DNA from 2 places in the Kitasatospora sp. NPDC007106 genome. Region 2 is predicted to be linked to the other one. Evidence: riboswitches for the same ligand, from Rfam matches in the RefSeq annotation. Region 2 holds a riboswitch; the other holds the start of a gene.
The links. Region 2 has a riboswitch for glycine ahead of gcvT (glycine cleavage system aminomethyltransferase GcvT). Riboswitches for the same ligand answer to the same signal wherever they lie in the genome.

Region 1 (2,322 bases), on a different contig from region 2:
GGTGGGTGCGGCGGGCGATGTCCGCGAGGCCGTCGGGGCCGTGGTAAACGGCGTACATCGAGGCCATCACGGCGAGCAGCACCTGGGCGGTGCAGATGTTGCTGGTGGCCTTCTCGCGGCGGATGTGCTGCTCGCGGGTCTGCAGGGCCAGGCGGTAGGCGCGGTTGCCGTCGGAGTCGACGGAGACGCCGACCAGGCGGCCGGGCAGGTTGCGGGCGAACTCGGCGCGGACGGCGAGGTAGCCGGCGTGCGGGCCGCCGAAGCCCATCGGCACGCCGAAGCGCTGCGAGGTGCCGCAGGCGATGTCGGCGCCCATCGAGCCCGGGGACTTGAGCAGGGTGAGGGCGAGCAGGTCGGCGGCGACGGCGACGACCGCGCCGAGGCCGTGGGCCTGCTCGATGACCGGGGTGAGGTCGCGGACGGCGCCGGCGGCACCCGGGTACTGGAGCAGCACGCCGAAGACGCCGCGCTCGGCGATCTCGGCCGGGATGCCCTCGGACAGGTCGGCGACGACGACCTCGACGCCGGTCGGCTCGGCGCGGGTCTCGATGACGGCGACGGTCTGCGGCAGGGTGTCGGCGTCGATCAGGAAGACGCCGCCCTTGACCTTGGTGACGCGGCGGGCCAGCGCCATTGCCTCGGCGGCGGCGGTGCCCTCGTCGAGCAGCGAGGAGCCGGAGGTGGCGAGGCCGGTGAGGTCGGAGACCAGGGTCTGGAAGTTCAGCAGCGCCTCGAGGCGGCCCTGCGAGATCTCCGGCTGGTACGGGGTGTAGGCGGTGTACCAGGCCGGGTTCTCGAGGACGTTGCGCAGGATCACCGGCGGGGTGAAGGTGCCGTAGTAGCCGAGGCCGATCATGGAGGTGGCGACCCGGTTGCGGTCGGCCAGCTCGCGCAGCTCGGCGAGGACCTGGGCCTCGCTGCGGCCGGCGGGCAGGTCCAGCGCGGTCAGGCTGCGGATGGCCTCGGGAACGGCCGCGTCGGCCAGCTCGTCCAGGGACGCGAAGCCCACCTGGGCGAGCATCTTCTCCTGGGCGGCGGCGTCGGGGCCGATGTGGCGGGTCTCGAAGGGGCTGGCCTGCTCGAGCTCGGTGAGGTTCGGCTGGGCGTTCATGGGGGTCGAGGCCTCCTGGTCACGGACCGGCGGGGGTACGCACGCCGGTCGGCCGCCGTGGGGAGCCGGAGACGTACGAACCCGTCAGGCCTCCCCCTCTGTCATCGGTACCTGAGAGCTTCGCCGTCTTGACGCCCGAGGGCATCTCGTCGGCTTGCACCGTCGGTGAGGGTGGTGCCGACGGCTCCTGTGCCGGCGGTCCTGCCCTGCTTTCCAGAGTGACCTGGCCCACGCGGTACGGGTGCCTGAGAGATTCCGGGGAGGAGTTGCTCCTTCGGCGCCCCTTCCCCAGCTCAGCGGGGTCGGGGACTCTCCCGCGCGGGCTCGGCGGTCGCCGCCCAGGGTACCAGCGGGACCGCCGGGAATGGCGGGTGCTGTGACCGGCGTCCCACCGCCGGGGGCCGGTCCGAGGGCCCCGTCTGCGGGCCCGCGGGCCGTGCCCGTCCCCCGGACGGCCGATCACCGGCCCGGACGGCCGCCCCCGGCTCGCCGGTGACCGGTCCATGGCGTTCTGTGTAGATGGCGTCTGGCCAGCTCCTCCAGCCGTCCCGACGTCCACGGAGACACAGGAGCAGTAGGCACTGGAGGACAGCGTGCAGACCGATATCGATCCGCGAGACCTGATCGGGCACAAGGCGGTCGACCGGAACGGTGAGAAGATCGGCACGGTCGACGAGGTGTATCTCGACGACGCGACCGGCGAGCCCGAGTGGGCCGCCGTCCGCACCGGGATCTTCGGCCGGGACGCCTTCGTCCCGCTGACCACCAGCGAGTTCTCGGGCGAGGAGCTCAAGGTCCCGTACGACAAGTCGTTGGTGAAGGACTCCCCGGACTTCGGCGTGGGCCAGCACCTGTCACCCGCCCAGGAGTTGCAGCTCTACCGCTACTACGGGCTGGACACCTCCAACGGCCGGCCGGGCGCGGAGGCGGGCCCGGCGCCCGCCGAGCGCCCCGGTGACACCGAGTTCGGCGCGGTCGCGCACGCGGCGCCCGAGCAGTCCGCGGCGAACGGCCGCCCGGCGGTGAACGGCCACGGCCGGACGGACCACGCCGACGGGCAGCACGGCGGCACGCGCCACGACGGGCCCCGGCAGGAGGGCTCCGGACCGGCCGGCTCCCGGCAGGACAGCTCGGAGAACACCATGCAGCTCCCGGTGGTGCCGGCCGGCGGCACCGTCCGCCCTGCTGCCGCTCCGACCGCCGCGCACCGG
Region 2 (17,597 bases):
GGGTGGGCAGGCTGAGAGGGACCTGCCTGGTATGTGGGGGGAGAGGGAGGGCTAGTTGCCCTTGGGGTCGAGCGCGTCCCGGAGGCCGTCGCCGAAGAGGTTGAACGCGAGCACCGTGACGAAGATCGCGAGACCGGGGACGACCATGTAGGTCGGGTCGGCCTGGTAGATCCGGGTCGCCTCGGAGAGCATCTGTCCCCAGGAGGGCGTCGGCGGCTTGACGCCGGCACCCAGGAAGCTGAGCGCCGCCTCGCTGAGGATGTTGGTGGGGATGATCAGCGTCGTGTAGACGAGGATCGGGGCGACCAGGTTCGGCAGCAGCTCGCGGAAGAGGATGTGGATGCTGCCGGCGCCGAGGCTGCGGGCGGCGTCCACGAACTCCCGCTCGCGCAGCGACAGTGCCTGGCCGCGGACGATGCGGCCGATGTACGGCCAGCCGAAGAAGCCGATGACCAGGACCAGGATGCCCATGCGCAGGGCGGTGCCGCCGAGGCCGAGCAGCGAGTTCGGCATGACCGAGACGAGCGCGATGGAGAACAGCAGCTGCGGGAAGGCCAGCAGCACGTCCATCACCCGGCTGATCGCCGCGTCGACCCAGCCGCCGAAGTAGCCGGCCGCGGCGCCGAGCACGACGCCGATCAGGACGGAGACGCCGGCCGCGAGGAAGGCCACGGTGAGCGAGATCTGGGCGCCGTAGAGGATCCGGCTGAAGACGTCGCGGCCGAACGTCGGGTCGACGCCGAGCAGGAAGTCGCCGCTCATGCCGCCGAACGCGCCCCTGGGGAGGCCGAGGTCCGGGTTGATCTGGTCCGGGTGGGGCTCGTCGACCGGGTGGCCGAACAGCGCCGTCAGCACCGGCGCGAAGATCGCGGCGAGGATCAGCAGGAGCACCACGGTGCCGCCCGCGAGGGCGACCTTGTCACGCTTCAGCCGGTCCCAGGCGATCCGGCCCGGAGAGCGGCCCTGGATGCGCTTGGCCGGGGCGGCAGTTGCGGCCTCGGGCCGGGCAGAGCCGGTGGTCTCGGTGGGTGTGGTCATGAGTCAGTTCGTTCCCCTCGCCGACGGTGGCCGGCCCACGGCCCGGTCCGGCGGGGCGACCCGGGCCCGATCAGGGCCCGGACCCCGGTGCGGTCCGGAGTTCGCGACAGGTGCGGTGCAGAGCGGTGCGGTGGTTCCGTACGCCGGTGCGGCGGTGCAGAGTTCGTTTTCGGGGTGCCGGAGCCTGCCGTCCGGGCACGGGGCCGGGGCGGCGGATCACGGCGTTTGCGGGGGTACTGCGGGTCCTGCGTGGTGCCGGAGTGCGCGGCATGCACATCGCGCGGTTCGGCGTCGCCAGGGCGCGATCACCTTTGTGGGGATCGGCTCGCGCACTGGCCGTGGGCAGCACTCTCTGTCATCGGGGAGAGGTTCCGCCAGAGGGGGCAACCGAAGGATGCCTAACTGTGATCTGTCGGCATGCAGCCCGTTGTGACCGCGAATACACCTCTTCACACGGCTGAAACAAGCCTGTCAAGACGGGTACTGACGGAAGCCCGCCAACGGCGGGAAACCGCCACCACCTGGGCATGACCCGCCACTGGCGGACGGTCGCCACAAGGGCGGGTAAAGGGGAGGGAAAGGCGAAGGATCAGCGGCCGGGGTAGCCCGGCCACGGCTGCTGGGGCCACGGCTGCGGACCCGGCGCCGATTGCGGAGAGTAACCGTAGGGCGGGTAGGGGGCCGCGCCCTGCGGGTGCCCGAACTGGGTGTCGCGGTCGAAGAACGGGCGGGCGTTCGCCCGCATCCACATCGCGACCGGGTCGAACTCGTCCGCCATCGCGACCGTCGACACCGCCAGCCCCTCCGGGGCGAGCTGCGCGGCCCGCTGCACCAGGGCGCGGGCGGCCTCCACCGACGGCGGAGAGTTGTCGTACAGGTCCAGGCCGACGGCCAGGTACGCCTCGCCCAGAGCGGGCTGCACCCACGCCTGGCGCAGCGAGCGCAGCGGACGGGTCTGCACGGCCTGCTGCTCCAGCAGACCGTAGAACTGCGGCGCGTTCAGCCGCGGCTCGGAGATCCGCAGCGGACCGGCCGGCAGCCGGTCCAGGCCGATCGCGACGCGTCTCAGGTCGGCCCAGGGGACGCCGACGCCGCCGCCCGGGGCGTGCGGGTTCAGCCACAGGCCCCAGCGGGTGCGGAAGAGCGCGGCGGCGATCTCCTGGCCGGAGATCACCTCGTGGGCGCGGGCCCAGCCGCTGGCGGCGAGCTGCTCGGCCGAGGTGACGGCGGGGGCGTAGCCGTGCCCGCCGATGTCCATGTTCCCGTACTGGGCGTCCGGGCTGCCGGGCGTGCCGTGCCAGAGCAGCATCCAGACCTGCCCCTGGGCGAGCGCCCGCAGCAGGTTCTCGTACGCGTCGTAGCGTTCCGGGACGACCGCGCCGAGGGCGCGCTCGATGGCGCCCGGGTCACCGCCGGGCGGTGCCACGGGTGCCTGGCCCCACGGGCCCGGCCCGCCGCCTGCCGCTGCCGCGCTCATGCGCCCGCCTCGCTCCGCTCGCTCACGTCGCCGTGCCCCGTCTTGTTCCGTCTTCCGCCGCTCGTGCCCACTGCCGGGCAGCACCCTATTGCGCGCGGCCGACAGGCGTCATGCCGCATACCCCCTCGTGATACCCCCGGGCGGCGCCGGTGTCCCGCCGGCAGGCGCCCGGGCCGGCCGGACCGGCGGTCACGCCCGGACGTAGAAGGGCGCCACGCAGGTCAGCAGCCACTCGACGACGGGGTCGTCGGCCATGTCCAGCAGCACCAGGTGGACGCCCCACGGCGGCGGCGCGGTTCCGAGCGCGCGGCCGAGCGCCTCGTTGACCTGCACCGGATCGGCCGGACCGGCCGGGTCGAGCTGGATCCCGACGTACAGCTGCGGGGCGTCCGCCTCCACCCGGGCGAGCGCCCGACGGGCCGTCAGCACGCCGGGCAGCCGGGACAGTTCGGAGGTGGCCGCGGCGAGGAAGGCGTACGGCTCCTGGTGCGGCTCGGGCTCGCGCAGCGCCACCGAGGCGCCCTCGACGGCCTCGCCGGCGGTGCGGCCGCCCTGCGGTCCGCGGCGCAGCTCGCCGACGCCCTCCGGCGGCACCGGGATGCCCACCGGCGCCTCCGGGTTGACGGCGATGCCGATGCCGAGCGGCAGCCCGCGGGCGAACTCCCACACCGGTGCGATCGCGAACGCCATGCCCGGGGCGTGCTGCAGGAACTGCTCCTGCGAGGAGAACACCGGCACGTAGGGGGTACCGGCGAGTTCGATGGTCGGCAGGTCCAGCGAGGTGCCCTGCGGGTCGGCGCCGGCCGGCAGCGGGATCCACACCTGGCTGCGGGCGAGCACCTCGATCACCCGGGGCGTGGCGCCGGGGTCGCCGAGCGCGGCGGTGAGCACCTGCTCCAGTTCGTTGGACGGCCAGGTGCCGCCCTCCGGCGCCGTGCCGGGTGCGGCCCACGCCTGTGCCTCGCCCGCCGGATACCCCATGTACGGCCCCTTCGCTCGTCCCCTGCACAGAGCCTAGCGGGCCGCCCCCTCTCCCATCAGGCCCGGCGGCATGCCATGATGAGCGCGCTCGACCCTCCAAGTTCATACTGGCCGCTCGAACCCGCGCGGGAGAGTCCGGAACGCCCCCAGGGGCGAGGCCGGCGCCGAAGGAGCAAGTCCTCCCCGGAATCTCTCAGGCACCCATACCGCACGGGCGAGGCACATCTGGAAAGTGGACACGGCCGCGCCGTGCGCCCACCCACGGTGCAAGCCGCCATCCTTGAGGTGGCGGTGAAGCTCTCAGGTTGTTGACGACAGACGGGGAGACTCCATCCGCCGTCCTGCCCGTTTCCGGGCGGGAGGGTCGCCCGTGTGCCCGCAGAGCAGCCAAGGAGTCCTGCCGTCATGTCCCTCCGCCTCACCGCGCTCGACGCGCTGCACCGTTCGCTCGGTGCCACCATGACCGACTTCGCCGGCTGGGACATGCCGCTGCGCTACGGCAGCGAGCGCGAGGAGCACCTCGCCGTCCGCACGAAGGCCGGTCTGTTCGACCTCTCGCACATGGGCGAGATCACCGTCTCCGGCCCGCAGGCCGGCGAGATGCTGGACCACGCGCTGGTCGGCTTCATCTCGGCGCTGGGCGTGCTGCGCGCCCGCTACACCATGATCTGCCGCGAGGACGGCGGCATCCTCGACGACCTGATCGTCTACCGCACCGCGGAGGACGAGTACATGGTGGTCGCGAACGCCTCCAACGCCCAGGTGGTGCTGGACGCGCTGACCGAGCGCGCCGAGGGCTTCGACGCCGTCGTCCGCGACGACCGCGACGCCTACGCGCTGATCGCCGTCCAGGGCCCGGAGGCGAACGACATCCTCGCCTCGCTGACCGACGCCGACCTGCCCGGCCTGAAGTACTACGCGCTGCTGCCCGCGACCGTCGCCGGCAAGCAGGTCTGGCTCGCCCGTACGGGCTACACCGGCGAGGACGGTTTCGAGGTCTTCTGCGCCCCGGCCGACGCCGAGCACCTGTGGTCGGCGCTGACCGCGGCCGGTGCCGACAAGGGCCTGGTGCCGTGCGGCCTGTCCTGCCGCGACACGCTGCGCCTGGAGGCGGGCATGCCGCTGTACGGCCACGAGCTGTCCACCGACCTGACCCCGTTCGACGCCGGCCTCGGCCGCGTGGTGCGCTTCGACAAGACCACCAACGAGGGCGCCTTCGTCGGGCGCAAGGCCCTGGAGCAGGCGGCCGTCGAGGCCGAGTCCGCGCCGCCGCGCAAGCTGGTCGGCCTGGTCTCCGAGGGCAAGCGGGTGCCGCGCGCCGAGTACGCGGTGGTCGACGCCGACGGCAACCCGATCGGCCGGATCACCTCGGGCGCGCCCTCCCCCACCCTCGGCAAGCCGATCGCCATCGCCTACGTGGACGCGGCGCACGCCGCGCCCGGCACCGCCGTCGCGGTCGACGTGCGCGGCAAGGCCGAGCCGGTCGAGGTCGTGGCGCTGCCGTTCTACAAGCGCGCCCGCTGAGCGCCCCCGCCGCTCCCAGCACCGCCCTGAACCGTCCTGAACCGTCCTGCCCGGGGCGGTCCGCTCAGCGGACGGCCACGCCCCTCCCTCTTGCGATCCTGGAGAATGACGCCATGAGCAACCCCACGCACCTGCAGTACACCAAGGAGCACGAGTGGCTGACCGCCGCCGTGGACGGGGTGTCGACGATCGGCATCACCGCGCACGCGGCCGACGCCCTCGGCGACATCGTCTACGTCCAGCTCCCGGAGGTCGGTGACAGCGTCACCGCCGGTGAGACCTGTGGCGAGCTCGAGTCCACCAAGTCGGTCAGCGACCTGTTCTCGCCCGTCACCGGCGAGGTCGTGGAGGTCAACCAGGCCGTCCTCGACGACAACGCCCTGGTGAACAGCTCCCCGTTCGAGGATGGCTGGCTGTTCAAGGTCCGCGTCGAGGCGACCGACGAGCTGCTCGACGCCGAGGCGTACACCGCGTTCATCGGCGGCTGACCGCCCGCCCAACGGGGCGGCCGCAGTGCGGCGGCCGCCCCGCTCCAGCCCTTCGCTCCACGGGGAGACCCCACCTCATGACGGTTCTGAACCAGTCCCTGCACGCGCTCGACCCGGAGATCGCGGCCGCGGTCGACGCCGAGCTGCACCGCCAGCAGACCACCCTCGAAATGATCGCCTCCGAGAACTTCGCCCCGGTGGCGGTCATGGAGGCCCAGGGTTCGGTCCTGACCAACAAGTACGCCGAGGGCTACCCCGGCAAGCGCTACTACGGCGGCTGCGAGCACGTCGACGTCGCCGAGCAGATCGCCATCGACCGGGTGAAGGCGCTGTTCGGGGCGGAGCACGCCAACGTCCAGCCGCACTCCGGTGCGCAGGCGAACGCCGCCGCGATGTTCGCGCTGATCCAGCCGGGCGACACCATCCTGGGCCTGAGCCTGGCGCACGGCGGCCACCTCACCCACGGCATGAAGATCAACTTCTCCGGCAAGCTCTACAACGTGGCCGCGTACCACGTCGACGAGAAGACCGGCCAGGTGGACATGGCCGAGGTCGAGCGCCTCGCCAAGGAGCACCAGCCCAAGCTGATCATCGCCGGCTGGTCCGCCTACCCGCGCCAGCTGGACTTCGCCGAGTTCCGCCGCATCGCGGACGAGGTCGGCGCGCTGCTCATGGTCGACATGGCGCACTTCGCCGGCCTGGTCGCCGCGGGCCTGCACCCCTCGCCCGTGCCGTACGCGGACGTGGTCACCACCACCACCCACAAGACGCTGGGCGGCCCGCGCGGCGGCGTCATCCTCTGCAAGGAGCAGTGGGCCAAGAAGATCAACTCCGCGGTCTTCCCCGGCCAGCAGGGCGGCCCGCTGGAGCACGTGATCGCCGCCAAGGCCGTGGCCTTCAAGGTCGCCGCCTCGGAGGAGTTCAAGGACCGCCAGCGCCGCACCCTGGAGGGCGCGAAGATCCTGGCCGAGCGCCTGCTGCGCCAGGACACCGTGGACGCCGGCGTCTCGGTGCTCTCCGGCGGCACCGACGTGCACCTCGTCCTGGTCGACCTGCGCAACAGCGAGCTCAACGGCCAGGACGCCGAGGACCGCCTGCACGAGGTCGGCATCACCGTGAACCGCAACGCGGTGCCGAACGACCCCCGCCCGCCGATGGTCACCTCCGGCCTGCGCATCGGCACCCCGGCGCTGGCCACCCGCGGCTTCGGCGCGGAGGACTTCCGCGAGGTCGCCGACGTCATCGCCGAGACCCTGCTGCCCGGCTTCGACGAGGCCAAGGCCACCGCGCTCAAGGCCCGGGTGACCGCGCTCGCCGCGAAGTACCCGCTCTACCCCGAGCTGTGATCCGCACCCCGCGGTAGGACCGATCGGCGATCGGAGCGCGACGCCCCCGATCGCCGGCCGGTCTCGGCGGTTCGTCCCCCGGTGACCGGCCTCACCCCGGCCGGACACCAGGAATTCCGGGGCACCGCGCACACTGGACAGTGCGCGCGGTGCCCCCTTCCGTGTCACCCAGCAAGTCCTTCCACGAGACCAGACAAGGACGTCCCCCCGTGGCCATCAGCGTCTTCGACCTCTTCTCCGTCGGCATCGGGCCGTCCAGTTCCCACACCGTGGGCCCGATGCGGGCGGCCCGGATGTTCGCCCGCCGCCTGCACTCGGAGGGGCTGCTGGAGAGCACCGCCTCCGTCCGGGCCGAGCTCTTCGGCTCGCTCGGCGCCACCGGCCACGGCCACGGCACCCCCAAGGCCGTCCTGCTGGGCCTGGAGGGCAACTCCCCGCGCACCGTCGACGTCGACCAGGCCGACCTCGACGTCGAGCGCATCCAGCGCGACAAGCGGCTGCGGCTGCTCGCCCAGGACAAGGACGTCCAGCACGAGATCGCCTTCGACCCGGCGACCCAGCTGGTGCTGCACCGCCGCCGCTCGCTGCCGTACCACGCCAACGGCATGACCCTGGCCGCGTACGACGAGGCCGGTGCGCCCGTCCTGGAGAAGACCTACTACTCGGTCGGCGGCGGCTTCGTCGTCGACGAGGACGCGATAGGCGCCGACCGGGTCAAGCCGGACGACACCGCGCTGCGCTACCCCTTCCGCACCGGCGAGGAGCTGCTGCGGCTCACCCGCGAGACCGGCCTGTCGATCTCCGGCCTGATGCTGGAGAACGAGAAGGCCTGGCGCAGCGAGGCCGAGATCCGGGCCGGGCTGCTGGAGATCTGGCACGTCATGCAGGAGTGCGTCGCGGCCGGGCTCGGTCGCGAGGGCATCCTGCCGGGCGGGCTGAAGGTCCGCCGCCGGGCCGCCTCGGCCGCCCGGGCGCTGCGCGCCGAGGGCATCGGCCCGGCCAACGCGATGGAGTGGGTGACCCTCTACGCGATGGCGGTGAACGAGGAGAACGCCTCCGGCCGCCGGGTGGTCACCGCGCCGACCAACGGTGCCGCGGGCATCGTCCCGGCCGTGCTGCACTACTACCTGAACTTCGTGCCCGGCGCCGACGACGAGGGCATCGTGCGCTTCCTGCTGGCGGCCGGCGCGATCGGCATGCTCTTCAAGGAGAACGCCTCGATCTCCGGCGCCGAGGTCGGCTGCCAGGGCGAGGTCGGCTCGGCCTGCTCGATGGCGGCCGGCGGCCTCGCCGAGGTGCTCGGCGGCAGCCCCGAGCAGGTCGAGAACGCCGCGGAGATCGGCATCGAGCACAACCTCGGCCTGACCTGCGACCCGGTCGGCGGCCTGGTGCAGATCCCCTGCATCGAGCGGAACGGCATGGCCTCGGTGAAGGCCGTCACGGCGGCGCGGATGGCGCTGCGCGGCGACGGCCGGCACCACGTCTCCCTCGACAAGGCGATCAAGACCATGAAGGAGACCGGCGCCGACATGAAGATCAAGTACAAGGAGACCTCGCGCGGCGGCCTCGCCGTGAACGTCATCGAGTGCTGACCGGGCCGGGCGGAAGCCCGGCCTGACGGCAGGCATTCATGGGCCGTTCATTCGGGTTTGGTAAGTCTTCGAAGGTTGCGAGGGGTATGCACCTTTGGATCGATTTGTCCAGACCAGTCCTGGCATGCGACAGTGGAGGCATTCCACGGCCTCCACCGACCCGGTTCGGCCGTTCCCACCGCGCGGCGCGCACCCCCTTGGCCGCGCGGTGACGCGCACGGGCCCCCGACACCGCACACCGAGCGGAACGGGGGCCCTGCTCATGTCCGGGCACCCGGGCCCGCCGCGTCAGGCGGCGCGCTCGCGCACCCTCAGCTCGCACCAGACGGACTTGCCGCGCGGCAGCAGGTCCGCGCCCCAGCGGTCCGACACCGCGTCGACCAGCACCAGCCCGTGGCCGTTCTCCGCCCCGCCGCGCTCGGCCGCCACGATCAGGCAGGGCAGCGCCCGCGAGGAGTCCCGGACCTCGATCCGCACCCAGCCCGGCCGGCGTGCCATCTTCAGGCCGACGGTACGCCCCCCGGCGTGCCGCACGGCGTTGGCGACCAGCTCGCCGACCAGTAACTCGCCGACGTCCAGCTGCTGCACCAGCTCCCAGGCGCCGAGCACGGCGACGACCAGGCGGCGGGCGATCCCGGCCGACTCGGGGCGGGAGGGCAGCCGCACCTCCTCCTCGGCCGCCGGGTCGCGCAGCAGCTCGAAGGCGGCCTGCTCCAGCTCGTCCGCGGTCAGCCGCTCCAGGGCCGCCAGCGCGAGGCCGCGGCCGGCCGACGCGTCGTCACCGGCCGTGCCGAGCACCCGATTCGACGCCTGGTCCGCCTCACGCCATCCCGCCATGGCGCCCATCATTGCGGAACGCATGCGGGTGCGTACGGACAATGAGCAAACGATCACGGCGGGGGACATATGACAGCGGCACGCCGGACGGGCCTACCAGGCAGTCCAGGGCACGTTCCACCCGCTCAGGCCGTTCTCGCCGGACACCCGCGGGCCGTCGGAATTCACCACGGTGACGACGTCGCCGATCATTGACGCGTTGTAGAAGCGGCCGGCGTCGGTGCCGTCGCTGCCGTAGCGGGTGTCGGCGATGCCGATGCAGCCGTGGCTGGCGTTGGAGCGGCCCATCGAGCCGATCGCCCAGGAGTTGCCGTGCACGTAGGTGCCGGTGTCGGTGAGCCGCATGGCGTGCGGCACGTCGTCGAGGTCGTACTCGTCGCCGGCCCGGATGCCGCTGACGCCGTTGGAGGACATCCGCGTCTTGCGGGCCATCTCCTCGATGACCATGGTGCCGTTGAAGCTGTCGAACCCGGCCTTGCCGGCGGTGAACTTCACGGTGTCCACCGTCTGCCCGTTCTCCACCACGGCCATCCGGTGGGTGGCGACGTCCGCCGTGCTCACCCGGGAGCGGCCGACGGTGAAGTGCTCCTCGCCGTCCTTGTCCCCGTAGACGCCGGGGGCGAGCTCGGCGCTCTTCAGCCGGTACTTCACCGTCACCTTGGTGCCGGGCTTCCAGTACTCCGCCGGGCGGAAGTCCACCCGGTCGTCGCCGAACCAGTGCGGCTTCACCGCGGTGCCGTCGGAGGTCTCGAAGACCACCGCGCGCTCCACCTCGGCGCGGTTCTGCACCGCCTTGCGGAAGCGCAGCGACACGATCATGCCGACGCCGTACGTCTGCCCGTCGTCCAGGTTGCTGTAGGAGCCGGTCCGCCGGGCCGGGGTCAGCGTGCTGAAGGCGCTCTCGGCGGTGGTCACCAGCCCGTTCGGGTCGGTGGCCCGCGCCGTCACCCGGTACCGCGCGGAGACGGCGAGTGCGGCGGCGGGCGTCCAGCCGAGGCCGTCCGCGGCGAGCGTGCCGGGCACCTCCCGGCCGTCCTCGCCGGTCACCTTGACGGAGGTCAGCTTCCCGCCGGTCGCGGTGACCTTCAGCGCCCCGGACGGCTTGACGTCGGTGGCGCCGTTCTTCGGCTCGACGGTCACCACCGCCGCCGGGACGGTGGGCCGCGGCCGGGCGGCCGTCGTCCCCGCGGCGGAGGCCGCGCCCCCCGGCGACCCGGACGGCCCGCAGGCCGCCGCCGCCAGCACCAGTGCTCCCCCGAGCAGACCCGCCGTCAGACCTCTGCGCACGGACCCCATGCCGGTCCCCCTCCGTCCCCGCCGCGCACTCCCCGTCGCGGCACCCACCGAATACACGCTCCGGGCGGGGCCGGAGTTGCAGCCCGCAGCGCGACGATCCGGTCACGAACCCGCAACGGCCCGGCCGCTCACGGGGAGCGGCCGGGCCGTCGGCGGGGTCACCGGGTGTCCGGAGGCGTGCGGCCTACCAGTTGCTCCAGGGGAGCGTCCAGCCGCTGAGGCCGTTGTCCGGGGAGACCGTGCGGCCCTTGGAGTTGACGATCTTCACCACGTCGCCGACCAGCGAGCTGTTGAAGAAGGTGCCGGCCGAGGAGGACTCGCTGCCGCCCTTGACGTCCTTCAGGCCGATGCAGCCGTGGCTGGCGTTGGACTTGCCGAAGGCGTTGCCCCAGTAGTTGCCGTGCACGTAGGTGCCCGTGGTGGTGAGACGCATCGCGTGCGGCACGTCCGGGACGTCGTACTCGTCGCCCTTGACGTTGGCCACGGTGGCCGAGTTCATCCGGGTCACCTTCTCCTTGCCGGAGATGACCATCGTGCCGTTCCAGGACGGGTTCTGGTCGTTGCCCGCGGTGATCGGGATGCTCTTGGTGGCGCCGCCGCCGCTCGCCACCGTCATCACGTGCTTGGCGGCGTCGACGGTGCTGACCTGGTAGCGGCCGATGGTGAACGGCTCGTCGCGGTCCACGTCGCCGTAGACGCCCGGGGAGACCTCGACGCTCTTCAGCCGGTACTTGACCGTCACCTTGGTGCCGGGCTTCCAGTACTCCGCCGGGCGGATGTCCAGGCGCTGCGAGCCGAACCAGTGGCCCTTCACGACGGTGCCGTCGCTGGCCTCGACGGTGATGCCCTTGAGGACGGCGTCCTTGTTCTTGACCGGCTTGCTGAACGCCACCGAGACGATCATGCCGACGCCGTAGGTGCCGTTGTCGGCGATGTTGTCGTTGGTCGCGACCTTCTTCGCCGGGGACAGCGTGGTGAAGCCGGAGGAGATCGCGGCGGGCAGGCCGGCGTCGTCCTTGGCCTGCGCGTTGACGGTGTAGGCCATGCCGACCGCGAGCGGCGCGCTCGGCTTCCAGCTGAGGCCGTCGGCGGCGATGGTGCCGGCGACCGCCTTGTCGTTCTTGTCCTTCAGCTCGACGGAGGTGAGCTTGCCGCTCGCGACCGTCACGGTGAAGCCGCCCGGCTGGACGTCGGTGGCGCCGTCCTTGGCGCTGACGGTGAGCACCGCGGCGGACGCCTTGGGGGCGGCCTGCGTGGTGGAGCCGCCGGACGAGCCGGCCGCGCCGCTCGCACCGCCGGAGGCGCCCGCGGCAGCCGAACCGCCGGATCCGCCCGAACCGCCGTCGTTGCAGGCGGCGGTGAACAGCAGCACGCCGCCCATCGCCAGCGCGACGGCCGCGGTGCGTGCGGTACGACCGGTGCGGCCCGTCGCGGCCGCACCTCTGACTATCGCGGCCTCGGCCGCCTGAACCGGCTTCACTCGGTTGCTCCCCTCCCGGTACCCACGCTGGATACACGCATCCGCGCCCGGGTCGGTTTCACCGGGGGTCGGACTTCTTCCGCGCGCCGCCGACGGGGAAGAGCCCCCGGCCCGCGCGGCACGCCAGGATAACTGCCCCGGATGAGTGAATCTTCCGCAGGTGGGGGGTGCCGGTTCGGTGAATCGCCGGGTGCAGGTCAGCGCGGTGCGGAACCCAGCGCGCTGCCCTGCAGCCAGGCCGCCCAGGGCAGGTTCCAGCCGTTCAGGCCGTTGGACGGCTGGACGACCGCGCCGGTGTCGCCGCGCACCTCCAGCACGTCGCCGACCAGGGTGTGCTCGAAGAACCAGCCGGCCGGCGAGTCGGCGTCACCGCCCTGCCGATCGGCGATCCCGATGCAGCCGTGGCTGGTGTTGGCGGCGCCGAACACCTCCTCCTCGGCCCAGTAGTTGCCGTGCACGAAGGTGCCGGAGTCGGTCAGCCGCATCGCGTGCGGGACGTCCTTGATGTCGTACTCGTCGCCGAGGCCGACCGTCCGGGCGTTCATCCGGGTCTCCTCGAACTTCTCCGAGACCACCATGACGCCCCGGTAGGTGGGGTGCTGCGGGCCGCCGGCGGTGATCTTCAGGGTGCGCACCGGCACCCCGTCCTCGCGCACCGTCAGCGTGCTGCCCGCCAGGTCGACGGTGGACACCCGGGCCCGGCCGACGGTGAACGCCACCTCCTTGGCCTGGGTGCCGAACTCACCGGGCGCCAGCTCCACGTCCTTCAGCCGCAGGGTGACGGTCACCCGGGTGCCCGGCGCCCAGTAGGACTGCGGCCGGACGTCCAGGCGGCGGTTGCCGAACCAGTGCGCGGCCAGCGGCACCGGCGGGTCGGCGGCCACCTCGACGGCCCGCTCCGCCGCCGGCCGGTCCGCGACCGGACGGGTGAACCGCAGCGAGACGGGCATCCCCACCCCGACCAGCGCCCCGTCCTCCGGAGTGACGAGGGCGGCCACGGTGTGCGCCGGACCGGCCGTCACGAAGGCGGAGTGGTGGGCGGCGCGCAGCCCGTCCGCGTCCTGGGCGAGGGCGTCGACGGTGTACGGGGTGGCCGGGGCGAGCGGCTCCTCCGGGGTCCAGCGGGAGCCGTCCGGGGCGGTGCGGCCGGGCACCGCCACCCCGCGGTCGTCGGCCAGCCGCACCGACAGCAGCCGGCCCTCGGCGACGGTGACGGACACCTCGGCGTCGGAGTGGACCTCCTGGGCGCCGTCCGCCGGCAGCGCGGTGACCACCGCGCGGGAGATCGGCGGACGGCCGCCCGCCGGGCCGCCGTCCCCGCCCCCGGCCGGTCCGCCGGTGCAGCCGGCCGGCAGTGCGAGGAGCGCAGCCGCCGCCACCGCCCAGCGCCGTGCCACCGCGAGCATGTTCGTCCCTCCAGGTCCGCCGCTTCCCGCCGCGCTTCCGGTCGGCCGCGCGCCGTCGCGCCCAGGGCGCCCGGCACCCGGTCAAACGAGGCCGCGGGGCGCCGGACACGAGCCGGCGCGCCACCCGGCGGACGCCGCCCCGTTCACCCAGCGTCACAACACGATCGGCCACGTGACACCTGCACGGGATCAGGGAACAACTGGAGGGCGGGTACGGGACCCCCGCGCAGGGAGGGTGCGGCGATGACGGCGTGGCAGGAGCTGGCACGGAGCACGCGCCGGGAGACCGGCCGCCCACCCGCGGCCGCGCCCGAACGCGCCGCCGACGCGCAGCCGGCGCCGCCCGCAGACCCGTGGCCGGGCAGCTGGCAGCCGCTCGGCGCCCGCTTCCGCACCGCCCCGGACGGCGGCTGCGGCACCAACTTCGCGCTCTGGGCGGCCGGCGCCGAGGCCGTCGACCTGTGCCTGTTCGCCGAGGACGGCACCGAGACCCGGCACCGGCTGACCGAGCAGACCTTCCAGACCTGGCACGGCTACCTGCCCGGCGTGCTGCCCGGCACCCGCTACGGCTACCGGGTGCACGGCCGCTGGGACCCGTGGACGGGCGCCCGCTGGAACCCGGCCAAGCTGCTGCTCGACCCGTACGCCCGGGCGATCGACGGCGACTACACCAGCCACGACGCGACCTGCAGCGCGGTGCGCGGCTGGCCCGAGCCGGACGTCGCCGACACGGTGCGCGACAACCGCGACTCGGCGCCGTACGTGCCGAGGGCGGTGGTCGTCCACGACGACGACGACTGGTACGACGACCAGCGGCCGAAGACCCCGTGGGCCGAGACGGTGCTGTACGAGGTGCACGTGCGCGGCTTCACCATGCGCCACCCGGAGGTGCCGCCGGAGCTGCGCGGCACCTACGCGGGCCTCGCCCACCCGGCGGCGATCGCCCACCTCACCCGGCTCGGCGTCACCGCGGTGGAGCTGCTGCCCGTCCACCACCACGTCAGCGAGGACCACCTGCAGGCCCGCGGGCTGACCAACTACTGGGGCTACAACACGCTCGGCTACTTCGCCCCGCACGCCGGCTTCTCCGCCTCCGGCAGCCGCGGCGGCCAGGTCGGCGAGTTCAAGCGGATGGTGCGGGCGCTGCACGCGGCCGGCATCGAGGTGATCCTCGACGTCGTCTACAACCACACCGCCGAGGCCGGGGTGATGGGCCCGGCACTGTCGCTGCGCGGCATCGACAACGGCGGCTACTACCGGCTCGACCGCAGCCGCCGCGGCTACGCCGACTACACCGGCTGCGGCAACACCCTGGACACCCGGCAGCCGCACGTCGTCCGGCTGATCACCGACTCGCTGCGGTACTGGGTCGGCGAGATGGGCGTCGACGGCTTCCGCTTCGACCTCGCCGCGGCGCTGGCCCGTGGGCACGACGGCGTGGAGATGCACCACCCCTTCCTCGCCGCGGTCTCCCAGGACCCGGTGCTCAGCCGGGTCAAGCTGATCGCCGAGCCGTGGGACGTCGGCCCGGGCGGCTACCAGGTCGGCGGCTTCCCGCCGCTGTGGGCCGAGTGGAACGACAAGTACCGGGACACCGTCCGCGACTTCTGGCGCGGCGCCAGACCAGACGTCCGGGAGCTCGGCTACCGGCTCTCCGGCTCCTCCGACCTCTACCAGCGCGGCGGCCGTCGCCCCTACGCCTCGGTCAACTTCGTCACCGCGCACGACGGCTTCACCCTGCGCGACCTGGTCTCCTACAACCGCAAGCACAACGAGGCCAACGGGGAGCAGAACCGCGACGGCACCGACGACAACCGGTCCTGGAACCACGGCGCCGAGGGCGAGACCGACGACCCGGCGGTGCGCACCCTGCGCCGCCGCCAGCTGGCCAACCTGCTCGCCACCCTGCTGCTCTCCGGCGGCGTGCCGATGCTCACCGCCGGCGACGAGCTCGGCCGCACCCAGCACGGCAACAACAACGCCTACTGCCAGGACAACGAGACCGGCTGGCTGGACTGGTCGCTGCTGGACGACTCGGAGTGGTCCTCGCTCACCGACCTGGTCTCCCGGCTGGTCCGACTGCGCCGCGCCCACCCGGTGCTGCGGCAGCGGGCGTTCTTCTCCGGGCGGGAGACGGTGCCCGGCGGCCAGCGCGACCTCGCCTGGTTCACCCCGCGCGGCGAGCAGATGACCGAGGCGGACTGGTTCGCGCCGACCGCGGTGCTCGGCATGCTGCTCTCCGGCAGCGCGATGTCCGAGCGCGACCAGCGGGGCCGGCCGCTCGCCGACGACAGCTTCCTGCTGCTGGTGAACGCCGGCGCCGAGCCCGTCCCCTTCGCGCTGCCCGGCGCGCCGTGGGCGGACTCCTACGAGACGGTCGTCGACACCGCGGCCCCGGCGGACGGGCCGGGGCCGCACCACCCGGCGCCGGGCAGCGTGCTGCTGGGCGGGCGTTCGCTGCAGCTGCTGCGGGTGCCCGCCCCGGACTGACCGCGGCTCAGCCGAGCGGGCGGTTGACCTCGACGTTCTCGAGCAGTCCGAGCGCGTCCGGGACGAGCACGGCGGCCGAGTAGTAGGTGCTGACCAGGTAGGAGATGACGGCCTTGTCGTCGATGCCCATGAAGCGGACGTTGAGGCCGGGCTCGTACTCGTCGGGCAGGCCGGTCTGGTTGAGGCCGATCACGCCCTGCTCCGCCTCGCCGACGCGCATCGCGACGATCGAGGTGGTGTGCCCCTCGGTGACCGGGATCTTGCCGCAGGGCAGGATCGGCACCCCGCGCCAGGCCGGCAGGTGGTGGCCGCCGACCTCGACGGTGCCGAAGTACAGGCCGCGCCGGTTGCACTCCCGGCCGAAGGCGGCGATCGCCCGCGGGTGGGCGAACAGGTGGGTGGTCTGCCGCCGCATGCTGAGCAGCTCGTCCAGGTCGTCCGGGGTGGGCGGGCCGGAGTGGGTCTGGATCCGCTGGTCGTAGTCGGCGTTGGCGAGCAGGCCGAACTCGGGGTTGTTGACCAGCTCGTGCTCCTGGCGCTCGCGCAGCGCCTCGATGGTCAGCCGCAGCTGCTGCTCGGTCTGGTTCATCGGCTTGTTGTAGAGGTCGGCGACCCGGGTGTGCACCCGCAGCACCGTCTGGGCGACGCTCAGCTCGTACTCGCGGGGGGCGAGTTCGTAGTCGACGAAGGTCGCCGGCAGCTCGTGCTCGCCGGTGTGGCCGGCGGACATCTCGATCGCGGCCTCGCCGTGGGCGTTCTGCGGCCGGTGCCCGTTGCCGGACAGGCCCAGGACGTGGTCGCGCAGCTGCTGGTACTCGGCGGCGACCAGCTGGTACGCCTGGTGGGGCAGCGCCAGCACGGTGACCGCGGTCGCCGCCTTGGCGGTGAACTCCCAGTCGCCGTCGAGCCCTCCGAGCACGTGGCCGCCGAAGGACGCGCCGTCGGCGAGCACGCCGAGGACGGTCTCCTCGCCGTACTTGCCGGCGCCGATCTGCTCCACCTTGCCGTGCGCGATCAGGTAGACGTGGTCGGCCGGGCGGCCGCGCTCGACGATCACCTGGCCCGGCTCGAACTCCTGCTGGACGAAGCGGCCGGCCAGCGCGCCGAGCGCCAGCGGCTCGTCGAAGCCGCGCAGCAGCGGCAGCTCGCCGAGCTCCGCCGGGACGACCTGGACCCGGGAGCCGGTCTTCACGAAGGTCAGCCGGCCGTCGCCGACGGCGTAGCTCAGCCGCCGGTTGACCCGGTAGGTGCCGCCGGACACCTGGACCCACGGCAGCGCCTTGAGCAGCCACCGCGAGCTGATCTCCTGCATCTGCGGCTGCGACTTGGTGGTGGTGGCGAGGTTGCGCGCCGCCGCCGTGCTGAGGCTGCTGAGCTGGATCCGGTCCTGTGCGCCGGCCGGCTGCGCCGCGGGCTGTGTCTCGACCGTCATGGGACACCTCTCGAACGTCGTGGGAGGCCGCCATGGCAGGTCGGCGGCCACTCTTCGCACACGGATCACATCGCACGGCGACACCCGGACGGCCGAGGCGCGCACGGCGCGCGGGTGCCACGGATGCACTCGAATGGCCGCACGCCCCCTGCGCACCTCCCACGCTGCGCGCGACCACCGGCCCGTCCGGCCGGAACCCGACGTCAGGTG

Region 1: linked by a shared signal. The riboswitch ahead of ABZ641_RS33355 (glycine dehydrogenase (aminomethyl-transferring)) and the one ahead of gcvT (glycine cleavage system aminomethyltransferase GcvT) in region 2 are both predicted to bind glycine.

What each region holds. Positions count from the first base shown of each region.
Region 1 covers NZ_JBEYFP010000863.1:5-2,326, reverse strand. The annotation lists partial or broken gene ABZ641_RS33355 (glycine dehydrogenase (aminomethyl-transferring)) at 1-1,111, opposite strand, end outside; glycine riboswitch at 1,335-1,438, opposite strand; partial or broken gene ABZ641_RS33350 (PRC-barrel domain-containing protein) at 1,705-2,046, shown strand.
Region 2 covers NZ_JBEYFP010000015.1:19,549-37,145, forward strand. The annotation lists gene ABZ641_RS03435 (ABC transporter permease) at 52-1,038, opposite strand; gene ABZ641_RS03440 (enhanced serine sensitivity protein SseB C-terminal domain-containing protein) at 1,628-2,515, opposite strand; gene ABZ641_RS03445 (enhanced serine sensitivity protein SseB) at 2,705-3,496, opposite strand; glycine riboswitch at 3,613-3,715, shown strand; gene gcvT (glycine cleavage system aminomethyltransferase GcvT) at 3,902-5,020, shown strand; gene gcvH (glycine cleavage system protein GcvH) at 5,134-5,508, shown strand; gene glyA (serine hydroxymethyltransferase) at 5,586-6,854, shown strand; gene ABZ641_RS03465 (L-serine ammonia-lyase) at 7,064-8,446, shown strand; gene ABZ641_RS03470 (ATP-binding protein) at 8,735-9,283, opposite strand; gene ABZ641_RS03475 (Ig-like domain-containing protein) at 9,377-10,579, opposite strand; gene ABZ641_RS03480 (Ig-like domain-containing protein) at 10,764-12,059, opposite strand; gene ABZ641_RS03485 (Ig-like domain-containing protein) at 12,257-13,465, opposite strand; gene glgX (glycogen debranching protein GlgX) at 13,709-15,955, shown strand; gene ABZ641_RS03495 (family 2B encapsulin nanocompartment shell protein) at 15,963-17,387, opposite strand.